DNA from 3 places in the Streptomyces sp. NPDC030799 genome. Region 2 is predicted to be linked to each of the others. Evidence: riboswitches for the same ligand, from Rfam matches in the RefSeq annotation. Region 2 holds a riboswitch; each other region holds the start of a gene.
The links. A riboswitch is a leader RNA that binds a small molecule or an ion and turns the genes downstream of it on or off. The one in region 2 is predicted to bind cyclic di-AMP.
Positions count from the first base shown of each region.

Region 1 (3,247 bases), on a different contig from region 2:
TGCGGCTGGAGGGCGACGTAACGGGCCAGGCCCTCGCGGTCGGAGAAGTCCAGGGAGGCCTGCAGCCGCTCGGGGCTGATGTTCGAGGCGGCGATGTACCGGACCTTGCCCGCCTTCACCAGCTCGTCCAGCGCGCCGATGATCTCCTCGACCGGCACCTCGGGCTGGTCGAAGTGCGTGTAGTAGAGGTCGATGTGGTCGGTGTCCAGGCGGCGCAGGGAGGCGTCGGCGGCGGCCTTGATGTTGGCCGCGGACAGGCCCTGGTACTCGGGGTGCTGGCTGACCTTGGTGGCGATGACGACGTCGGCGCGGTTGCCGCGGGCCTTGACCCACTTGCCGATGATCGTCTCGGACTCACCGCCCTTGTTGCCCTCGATCCAGGCGGAGTAGGCGTCGGCGGTGTCGATGAAGTTGCCGCCCGCGGCGGCGTAGGCGTCGAGGACGGCGAAGGAGGTCTCCTCGTCGGCGGTCCAGCCGAAGACGTTGCCGCCCAGGGAGAGCGGGAAGACCTTGAGGTCGGAGGAACCGAGCTTGCGCAGAGAAGTCATGCCTTGTGCCAACGCCGGCGGTGGATGATCGCATTCCACCGCCGGCGCCGAAATCCCTCGAAAGGAGATCAGGGGGTGAGCCCCTTGTCCCGCAGCCACGGCGCCGGGTCGATGCCGGCGGCCTGGCCGTTCGGGTGGACCTCCAGGTGGAGGTGCGGGCCGGTGACATTGCCGGTGGCGCCGATGCGGCCGATGACCTCACCGGTCGAGACCTTCTGGCCGACCCGGACGTTGATCGAGGACTGGTGGCAGAACCACAGCTCGGTGCCGTCGTCCAGGGTGAGGACCGTGCGGTAGCCGTAGGCACCGGCCCAGCCGGCCTGGGTGATCGTGCCGCTGTGGATGGCCTTGATGAGGGTGCCGGTGGGGGCGGCGAAGTCGAGCCCGGTGTGGTAGCCGGAGGACCACATGGCGCCGGGCTGGCCGAAGGTGCCGGTGATCGTGTACGAGACGACGGGCAGCTGGTACTGCTTGGCCAGCTCGGCCAGGCGCTTGGCCTCGGCCGCCTTCTTGGCGTCGGCCTCCGCCTTCTCCTTGGCGGCGGCGGCCTTGGCGGCGGCCTCCTGCTCCGCCTTGGCCGCGGCGTCGGCGGTCTGCTTCTCGGCGGCGGCGAGCGCGGCGGCGGTGGCCTTGCTGTCGGCCTTGCTCTGCTGCTGCTCGGCCTGGGCCATGATCCGGTTGCGCAGTGCCTCGCCCGCGTCGGAGTCCTTGCTGTCGGCCGAGGTCACGCCCATGGTGCTGAGCGCGGTGGAGTTCGTCCGGGGTGCGTCGGAGGAGTCGTCGCCGAAGAGGTGGCCGACGGAGTCCAGGTCCGGCAGGGATATGGAGACCGGCGGCTTGCCGGTGTTGGCGCTGGCCATGCCCCCCGCGCCGACCGCGGCCAGCACGCCGACGCCGAGGACGGTGGAGCTGCGCGCGAAGCCGCCGCGCTGCTTGGTGACGCGGTGCCGGCCGCGGACCGGGGCGACGGAGTCCTCGGTGGGGTTCCACTCCTCCCAGGGGCCCTCTTCGGCGCGGTAGGTGCCGTAGCCGAAGGTCTCGGGCTCGGCCGGCGCGGGCATGAACGGGGCTTCTGGGGCAGGCCGGTTGGACGCCACTCGGGCGCACTCCTTTCCTTCCTCCGCCTACCGGGTTAGCTGACGGGTTCGGAGCAGGAAGGTCTCCTACGCGCGTATACCAACTGCGGCATTCGCACGATTCACCCCAAGGTGGTGGTTCCCCGGTTCCCTCGCGGGATTCGGCGCGTGCGCACGGAGCCGTCTCTTGTGACGGCTGGGACGACCGCGCTGCGTTATCGAACGTTAATAGACCTGCCGGTTACTTTCCAAGCCGTTCGACTTGATCATTAACGATTTCGAGCGGGGACTTACCGGTCAGGAGCGCCGCAAAGCGGGCGAGTTGTCCGGCGTTCAGGAGTCTCGGCGTTTTTGATGGTGTCTCAGATGTTCTGCGCACGGCGGTCGCCCAGTCACCGTGGGTGACCTGGCGGGAGGGGGCCGTGAATACCGGTGTGCGTGCCGCCCTGCGCATGGGGTACTCTGGAGTCACAACGACGCGGGGTGGAGCAGCTCGGTAGCTCGCTGGGCTCATAACCCAGAGGTCGCAGGTTCAAATCCTGTCCCCGCTACTGAAGGCCCGGGGCCGGAATCCAGTGGATTCCGGCCCCGGGTGTTTTCAGCCTCCCAGCAGATGCCTGTTCGGCGCCTTGGCGAGTGCCTCCAGCTCCGGCACCACGGCCACCTGCGCACCGGCCGTGACCAGGACCCCCGTGCCGTCGGCCGCCGAGACGAACGTGTCCGGCTCACGCCACGCGGTGACCACCCTGCGCACCCCGGCCCGCAGAATCAGCTCGGCGCAGGGCGCGGGCCGCGAGGCCCGCCGGGCACAGGGCTCCAGGCTGCTGTAGACCGTTGCGCCGGCCAACCGGGCATCCGCCGGGTCGATCTTCGCCAGCGCCGCCTCCTCCGCGTGGACCACGGGGTCGTCGCCCTCGCGTGAATGGCCCCGGGCCAGCTCCGTCCCGTCGGCGGCGACCACGACCGCGCCGACGCTGAACGCCGTCTCCGACGGCGGGCACAGCGCGGCCAGCTCGCAGGCGGTGCGCAGCCAGTGCCGGTCGGCGGCGACGGGGGCCGGGCCGGTGCCGGGGGCCGTGGGCTCGTAGCGCATGAGGACCACGTCCTCGATGCGGCGGGTCTCGGTGAGGCGCAGCCGGCCGGGCTGGTAGGCGCCCGGGCCGAACAGGCGGGGGGCGGCCGGATCGCCGACGAACAGCGGCGCGAGGACCAGCTGGAGCTCGTCGGCGAGGCCCAGCTGGAGCAGCTGGGTGTGGACCGTGCCGCCGCCCTCGACCATCAGGCGCCGTACGCCGCGCACGTCGTGCAGATGACCCAGCAGGGCGTGCCAGTCGAGGTCGGGGCCGAGCGGGACGATGCCGGCGGCGGCGCCGAGGAGGCGTGCGGCCCGTTCGGCGCCCTTGTCGGTCGTGTAGACGAGTTTGTCCCCGCCGGTGTGCCAGAAGTGGGCGTCGGGATCGAGGTCGCCGGTGGCGGTGACGGTCACCTTCAGCGGGTACTCCGGCCTGCCCCCGGCCACCCGGGCCGCGCGGCGCTCGGCGGAGTTGACCAGCAGCCGGGGGTTGTCGGCGCGGATCGTGCCGGCGCCGACCAGGATCGCGTCGACGGAGGCCCGGACCGCGT
Region 1 is NZ_JBVIDS010000016.1:21,596-24,842, forward strand. It holds gene ACZ41I_RS33590 (aldo/keto reductase) at 1-548, opposite strand, end outside; gene ACZ41I_RS33595 (M23 family metallopeptidase) at 617-1,645, opposite strand; cyclic di-AMP (ydaO/yuaA leader) riboswitch at 1,655-1,801, opposite strand; tRNA gene ACZ41I_RS33600 (tRNA-Met) at 2,102-2,175, shown strand; gene ACZ41I_RS33605 (dihydrofolate reductase family protein) at 2,223-3,247, opposite strand, start outside.
Region 1: linked by a shared signal. The riboswitch ahead of ACZ41I_RS33595 (M23 family metallopeptidase) and the one ahead of ACZ41I_RS19995 (transglycosylase SLT domain-containing protein) in region 2 are both predicted to bind cyclic di-AMP.

Region 2 (3,247 bases):
CCTGCTCCAGCGCGGGGTGGGCGCGCAGCGCGGCCAGCGCCTCGGCGTGCCGGGCGTCGTCGCTGAGGTCGGAGTCCAGCAGGCGGCACAGCGCGATGTCCTCGGGCAGCCCCAGCCGGGCCGCCCGCTCGCGCAGCCGCAGCACGGGCAGCGTAGGAATGCCCTCGCGCAGGTCGGTGCCGGGGGTCTTGCCGGACTCGTGCGAGTCGGAGGCGATGTCCAGGACGTCGTCGGCGAGCTGGAAGGCGACGCCGAGCCGCTCGCCGTACTGGGTGAGCACGTCGACGACCGTCTCGTCGGCGCCGGACATCATCGCGCCGAACCGGCACGACACCGCCACCAGCGAGCCGGTCTTGCCGCCGAGCACGTCCAGGTAGTGCTCGACCGGGTCACGGCCGTCCGCGGGGCCGGCGGTCTCCAGGATCTGGCCCGTGACCAGCCGCTCGAACGCGAGGGCCTGCACCCGGACGGCCTCGGGGCCGAGGTCGGCGAGGATCTGGGAGGCCCGGGCGAAGAGGAAGTCGCCGGTGAGGACCGCCACCGAGTTGCCCCAGCGGGTGTTGGCGCTGTCCACGCCACGCCGTACGGCCGCCTCGTCCATGACGTCGTCGTGGTACAGCGTGGCGAGGTGGGTCAGCTCCACGACCACGGCCGACGGCACGATGCCCGGCGCGTAGGGGTCGCCGAACTGGGCCGCGAGCATCACGAGCAGCGGCCGGAACCGCTTCCCGCCGGCCCGTACGAGGTGCTGCGCGGCCTCCGTGATGAACGGGACCTCGCTCTTGGTGGCCTCGAGCAAGCCTTCCTCGACAGCCGTCAATCCGGCCTGGACATCGGCTTCCAGAGCCTGGTCCCGCACGCTCAGCCCGAACGGCCCGACGACGGTCACGAGGGGTCTCCTGTCTGCTGGTGTCTGCTGGCGATTACACGGTTTGTCGATAGGTCGCTGCCATCACTCAAGTCAGCGTATCCGGTCCTCTTTCGATCACCGATAGCGCCCACCGGTCCAGCCTGGGAGGTATCGGGTCATGTCCGGGATGCTTTTGATCAAGCGATATGAACGTATATTTATCGACTTAACGGGAATCTGTCCGCTTTGTCGCGAGACGAGAGGCGAGCGGAGTAACGCCTGCACCTTCCTCTCCCGGGACAACGACGGGCGCCAGGTCGCGGGTTCCGCCATCCAGTCGACCCACCTGAATCCCCCATGTCCGACTTGAAGCCTTTTGCTATTTCGTGAGTTGGGTCACGAGCACCCGTCGGCACCCCATCCCCGTCGACCTCGCCTTCTCCCCTTGGCCCGCTGGCGAGTTGAGGGTTGGCAACCGCAAAGGATCAAGCGCCTCATAGGGCATAGATCAAGGTCAAATAGGACGTTGTGTGAATCCGGTACTTGTTTCCGACATGTGCTCTCGCATACGTTCCGGGCCGTCGGGCGGACGCCGAATCCTGCCACCGCCCGCATAACCATCCACGGACTCATCCGTATGGCAGGAGCGGGGGACCCAGGTAAGTCGCCGGGCCGGACGGCACACGTCGCACCGGAACGGCTAGGGGTGAAGCCGTGCCTTCCCGGGCACGGTCGGGCACCTCCCCGCCCGAACCCGACAGCTCACCTCGCAGGCGCCGGAGAGGAACTTCCCCATGCCTGCTGCCGCTCAGCACCGCCGTACCCGGAACAACCGCATCGTCCGCGCCCTCGCCGCCGCCGGTACCGGTGCCGCCGTCCTCGCCCTGCCGCTCATCGGGGCGACCAGCGCCTCCGCCGCGACCCCGGCCGCCACCACGGTCTCCACCACCCCCGCCGGTTACCCGAACACCCTTGACGGCTGGATCCGCGAGTCCCTCGCGATCATGGCCCAGAAGGGCATCCCGGGCAGCTACAACGGCATCTACCGCAACATCATGCGTGAGTCCTCGGGCAACCCCAACGCCATCAACCTCTGGGACTCCAACGCCGCCAAGGGCATCCCGTCCAAGGGCCTGCTCCAGGTCATCGACCCGACGTTCAACGCGTACCACGTGGCCGGAACCTCCTTCAACATCTACGACCCGGTCGCGAACATCACCGCCGCCTGCAACTACGCGGCCAAGCGGTACGGGTCGATCGACAACGTCTTCGGCGCGTACTGACAGCTCCGCCGGCCGGCAGGCGGGACGGACACCGGCCGCCCGGCACGCCCCCGCACCTGACCGACGGGGGCGTGCCGGGCGGCCGCCGTGCATCCTCCGGGCCTGCGCCGGACGGCCGCGTACTGAAGGGCCGGCCAGTCGGTCGGTGCCGGTCAGCCGGTCGGAAACAGTCTTTCGAGGACGACGGCGATGCCGTCGTCCTCGTTCGACAGGGTGATCTCGTCGGCCACCGCCTTGAGTTCGGGGTGCGCGTTGGCCATGGCGACCCCGTGTCCGGCCCAGTCGAACATCGGGATGTCGTTGGGCATGTCGCCGAACGCCAGGGCCTCCTCCGCGGCGATCCCGAGCCGCTCGGCGGCCAGCGCGAGGCCGGTCGCCTTGGTCACCCCGGACGGCTGCAGCTCCACGGTTCCCGGCCCCGACATGGTGACCGTCGCCAGCGAGCCGACCACCGCGCGCGCGACCGACGCCAACTCGTCGTCGGACAGCTCGGCATGGCGCAACAGCACCTTGCTGATGGGCTCGCACCACAGGTCGTCGCGCCGGCCGACCCGTACCGCGGGCAGGGTCGGGTGCGGCATCAGATAGCCCGGCTCGATGAGCGTGAGCCCGTCGACGCCGTCCTGGTCGACGGCCGCGTAGACCTGCCCCACCTCGGCCTCGATCTTGCCGAGCGCGGTCTCGGCCAGCTCCCGGTCCAGCCGGACCGACCACAGCAGACGACCGGACGCGGCGTCGTAGACCTGCGCGCCCTGTCCGCACACCGCGAGCCCCGTGCAGCCGAGCTGCTCGAGCAGGGGCCGTACCCGCGGGGCCGGGCGGCCCGTCACCACCAGATGCCGGACACCGGCCCGCGCCACCCGCGCGAGCGCGGCGAGCGACCGGTCGGAGACCGTGTCGTCGCCGCGCAGCAGCGTTCCGTCCAGGTCGGTGGCGATCAGAGCGTACGCGGGGGAGGCTGCCATGATCAGAGAATACGGATACCTCACCCCGCCGACTCACCTTGTGGTCCTGCGCACTTACGTACTGCCCAGCCCCAACTGGTGTGTGCCGGCCCCCCGATGGCGGTGTGGCTGCGATCGAACACGGTGGTTCGCGGGCGGGAGATGTGACG
Region 2 is NZ_JBVIDS010000007.1:302,168-305,414, forward strand. It holds gene ACZ41I_RS19990 (polyprenyl synthetase family protein) at 1-889, opposite strand, end outside; cyclic di-AMP (ydaO/yuaA leader) riboswitch at 1,466-1,641, shown strand; gene ACZ41I_RS19995 (transglycosylase SLT domain-containing protein) at 1,645-2,133, shown strand; gene ACZ41I_RS20000 (HAD family hydrolase) at 2,286-3,098, opposite strand.

Region 3 (3,247 bases), on a different contig from region 2:
AGCGGAAGGCTGAACGTGAAGGGCGTTCAACTTTGTGATCTTCACGTGATCTGCGCGGCATTAACTTGTGACAAGTGATCGTCTGCCGATACGTTCACCCATCAGCGTGGCGAAGGATTTCAGCGCGCCGCGCCGGTCTTGCTGTCGCACGAAAGGCTTCCGCATGCTCTCCGGGAACGGTCGTCACCGTCGCCCCCGCCAGGCTCCGGCCCTCCTCGTCGCAGCCGGAGTGACCGGCTCGGCCATCGCGATCCCGCTGCTCGGCGCCGCGAGTGCCAACGCGGCCGACGGCACCACCTGGGACAAGGTCGCCGAGTGCGAGAGCGGCGGTTCCTGGAGCGCGGACACCGGGAACGGCTACTACGGCGGCCTGCAGATCTCCTTGGACGACTGGGGCAAGTACGGCGGCACGCAGTACGCCGACAGCGCCGACCAGGCCAGCCGCTCGCAGCAGATAGCCGTCGCCGAGAAGATCCTGGCCGACCAGGGCACCAGGCCGTGGGCCACCTGCGCCGTGCTCTCCGGACTGACCTCCGACTCCGGTTCGGTCGATGTCGACACCGGCGTCGGCAACCCCGGCGACACCGGCGGGTCGGGTGACACCGGTGGCCCGGGTGACACCTCCGGCTCGGCCGGCAGCTCCGACTCGTCCGGTCTGCCGGATTCGTCCGCGTCCAACTCCGGGACCGGCTCCGGATCCGGTTCCGGTTCTCGCTCGGGCACCGACTCGGGCGCCAACTCCGCCTCCGGTTCGGACTCCTCCGGTCCGGATTCCTCGGGCCCCGATTCCTCCGGCTCCCCCTCGGGTTCCGGCGCCTCGCCGTCTCCGCACCAGAGCCACCACGCCACGAAGACCCCGGACGCGACCGGCGGCCCCACCGGAACCGGCAACCCCAAGTCCGACAAGACCGACACGCCCGGCTCGTCCGGCAATGGCGACTCGCAGGGCGGCGACAGCTCGCCGACGGCAACCCCCGGTACCGACGAATCGGACAATTACCAGCAGCCCGCCGGTTCTTGGAGTCTGGTCGACACCGGCGCGCTCAGCAGTGGCGGACGTCACCGCGGTGACAGTGCGGACGAAAGCGTGACAAACGGTCAGAACGCCCCCTCTTCCGGCCGCCATGCCGGCCGTGCGGCGGACACCTATACCGTGCGCGAGGGGGACACCCTCGCCTCCATCGCCGACTCCCTGGGCGTCGACGGCGGATGGCATGCGCTCTACGACGGGAACAAGGGCGTCATCGGCGCCGACCCGAACCACATCACCGCCGGTCAGACCCTGGAAGTCGGTTCCGAAAAGGGTGCAAAGTAGCGGCAGTTGACGCCCTGTTTCGCCGGTGATGTCCGATTCGGTGAAAGTGTGGGATGAGTCTCAGAAGCCCTGATCGTCTTTGAAATTCCCCCGATCACGTGTCTACGGTCAGGACCGCTCGTCACCACGAGCCCCGGCAGTCGCAACGCCGAATCCTGCCAGCGGTTGCCCGGGAACAGTCGTCGCGTCAAGCGCCGTGGGCAGGAGCGGGGGACCCAAGGTAAGTGCCGGTCCCGGCGGTTGACGCCGGCACCGGCTGGGGGTGAAGCCGCACCTCGCGCAAGCGAGCGTGCGGCCGGGCAACTCAACCGGCCCGAACCCGACAGCTCACCTCGCAGGCGTCGGTGAGGGGATCGATCCATGCTGTTCTCCGGCAAGGGCAAGCACCGTCGTCCGTCCAAGGCCGTCCGCGCCATCACGCTCGCCGGTGTCACCGGCGCCGCCGTCGCCGCCCCGCTGATGGCGGCCGGCAACGCCTCCGCCGCCACCGCCTCCGAGTGGGACGCGGTCGCCCAGTGCGAGTCGGGCGGCAACTGGTCCATCAACACCGGCAACGGCTTCTACGGCGGTCTGCAGTTCTCCGCCTCCACCTGGGCCGCGTACGGCGGCACCGCCTACGCCCCGCAGGCCAACCAGGCCACCAAGGCGCAGCAGATAGCCGTCGCCGAGAAGGTCCTCGCCGCGCAGGGCAAGGGCGCCTGGCCGGTCTGCGGCACGGGTCTGTCGAGCGCCGCCTACAACGGCTCCGCGCCCAGCACCACCTCGAAGACCACCGCGCCCAGCACCACCTCGAACACCACCGCGCCCAGCACCACCACGCGCTCCGACCAGCAGGCCGCCTCCCGCTCCGCCGAGCGCACGGCCCCGTCCGCGAGCAAGACCGTCACCACCCCGACCGGCAAGAAGGTCAAGAAGGGCGACGGCGAGTACAAGGTCGTCACGGGCGACACCCTCAGCACCATCGCCGAGAAGCACCACGTCGCCGGCGGCTGGCAGAAGCTGTTCAAGCTGAACAAGGACATCGTCGAGGACGCCAACCTCATCTACCCGGGACAGCAGCTGCACCTGAAGTAAGCGACAGCGGCCTTCGGGTCCGCCCCCCGTCCCCACGGGCTCCCCGCCCCGGCGCGTGTTCCCCCGTACGCGCCGGGGCGGGGTCTTTTCTGCGCCCCGCCTTTTCCGTGCGCCGCTCGCCTTTTCTGTGTGCCCTCTGCATCCACCCTTTGTTCCGCACGTGAACAATGGGTACCGTCTGCGTGTCCTCCCCGTCCACGGGACGGTCGGTCGGTGGCCGATCCCCCGGAGACGGTTAGGCTCTAGTCGCAAGGCGCAGCCGTAAGGCAGCAAGCCCCGCACTTCCAGCGTCACATCCAAGAAGGAGATGCTCGTGCCGTCCATCGACGTCGTCGTAGCCCGGGAAATCCTGGACTCCCGAGGCAACCCCACGGTCGAGGTCGAGGTCGGCCTCGACGACGGCAGCACGGGTCGTGCCGCCGTCCCGTCCGGCGCCTCGACCGGCGCCTTCGAGGCCATCGAGCTGCGCGACGGTGACCCCAACCGTTACCAGGGCAAGGGCGTCGAGAAGGCCGTCCTCGCCGTCATCGAGCAGATCGGCCCGGAGCTGGTCGGCTACGACGCCACCGAGCAGCGCCTGATCGACCAGGCCATGTTCGACCTGGACGCCACCGACAACAAGGGCTCCCTCGGCGCCAACGCCATCCTCGGTGTCTCCCTCGCCGTCGCCCACGCCGCCTCCGAGGCCTCCGACCTCCCCCTCTTCCGCTACCTGGGCGGCCCGAACGCGCACCTGCTGCCGGTGCCGATGATGAACATCCTCAATGGCGGCTCGCACGCGGACTCCAACGTGGACATCCAGGAGTTCATGATCGCCCCGATCGGCGCGGAGTCCTTCTCCGAGGCGCTGCGCTGGGG
Region 3 is NZ_JBVIDS010000013.1:96,356-99,602, reverse strand. It holds gene ACZ41I_RS29945 (cytochrome P450) at 1-13, shown strand, start outside; gene ACZ41I_RS29940 (transglycosylase family protein) at 164-1,315, shown strand; cyclic di-AMP (ydaO/yuaA leader) riboswitch at 1,498-1,671, shown strand; gene ACZ41I_RS29935 (transglycosylase family protein) at 1,676-2,389, shown strand; gene eno (phosphopyruvate hydratase) at 2,697-3,247, shown strand, end outside.
Region 3: linked by a shared signal. The riboswitch ahead of ACZ41I_RS29935 (transglycosylase family protein) and the one ahead of ACZ41I_RS19995 (transglycosylase SLT domain-containing protein) in region 2 are both predicted to bind cyclic di-AMP.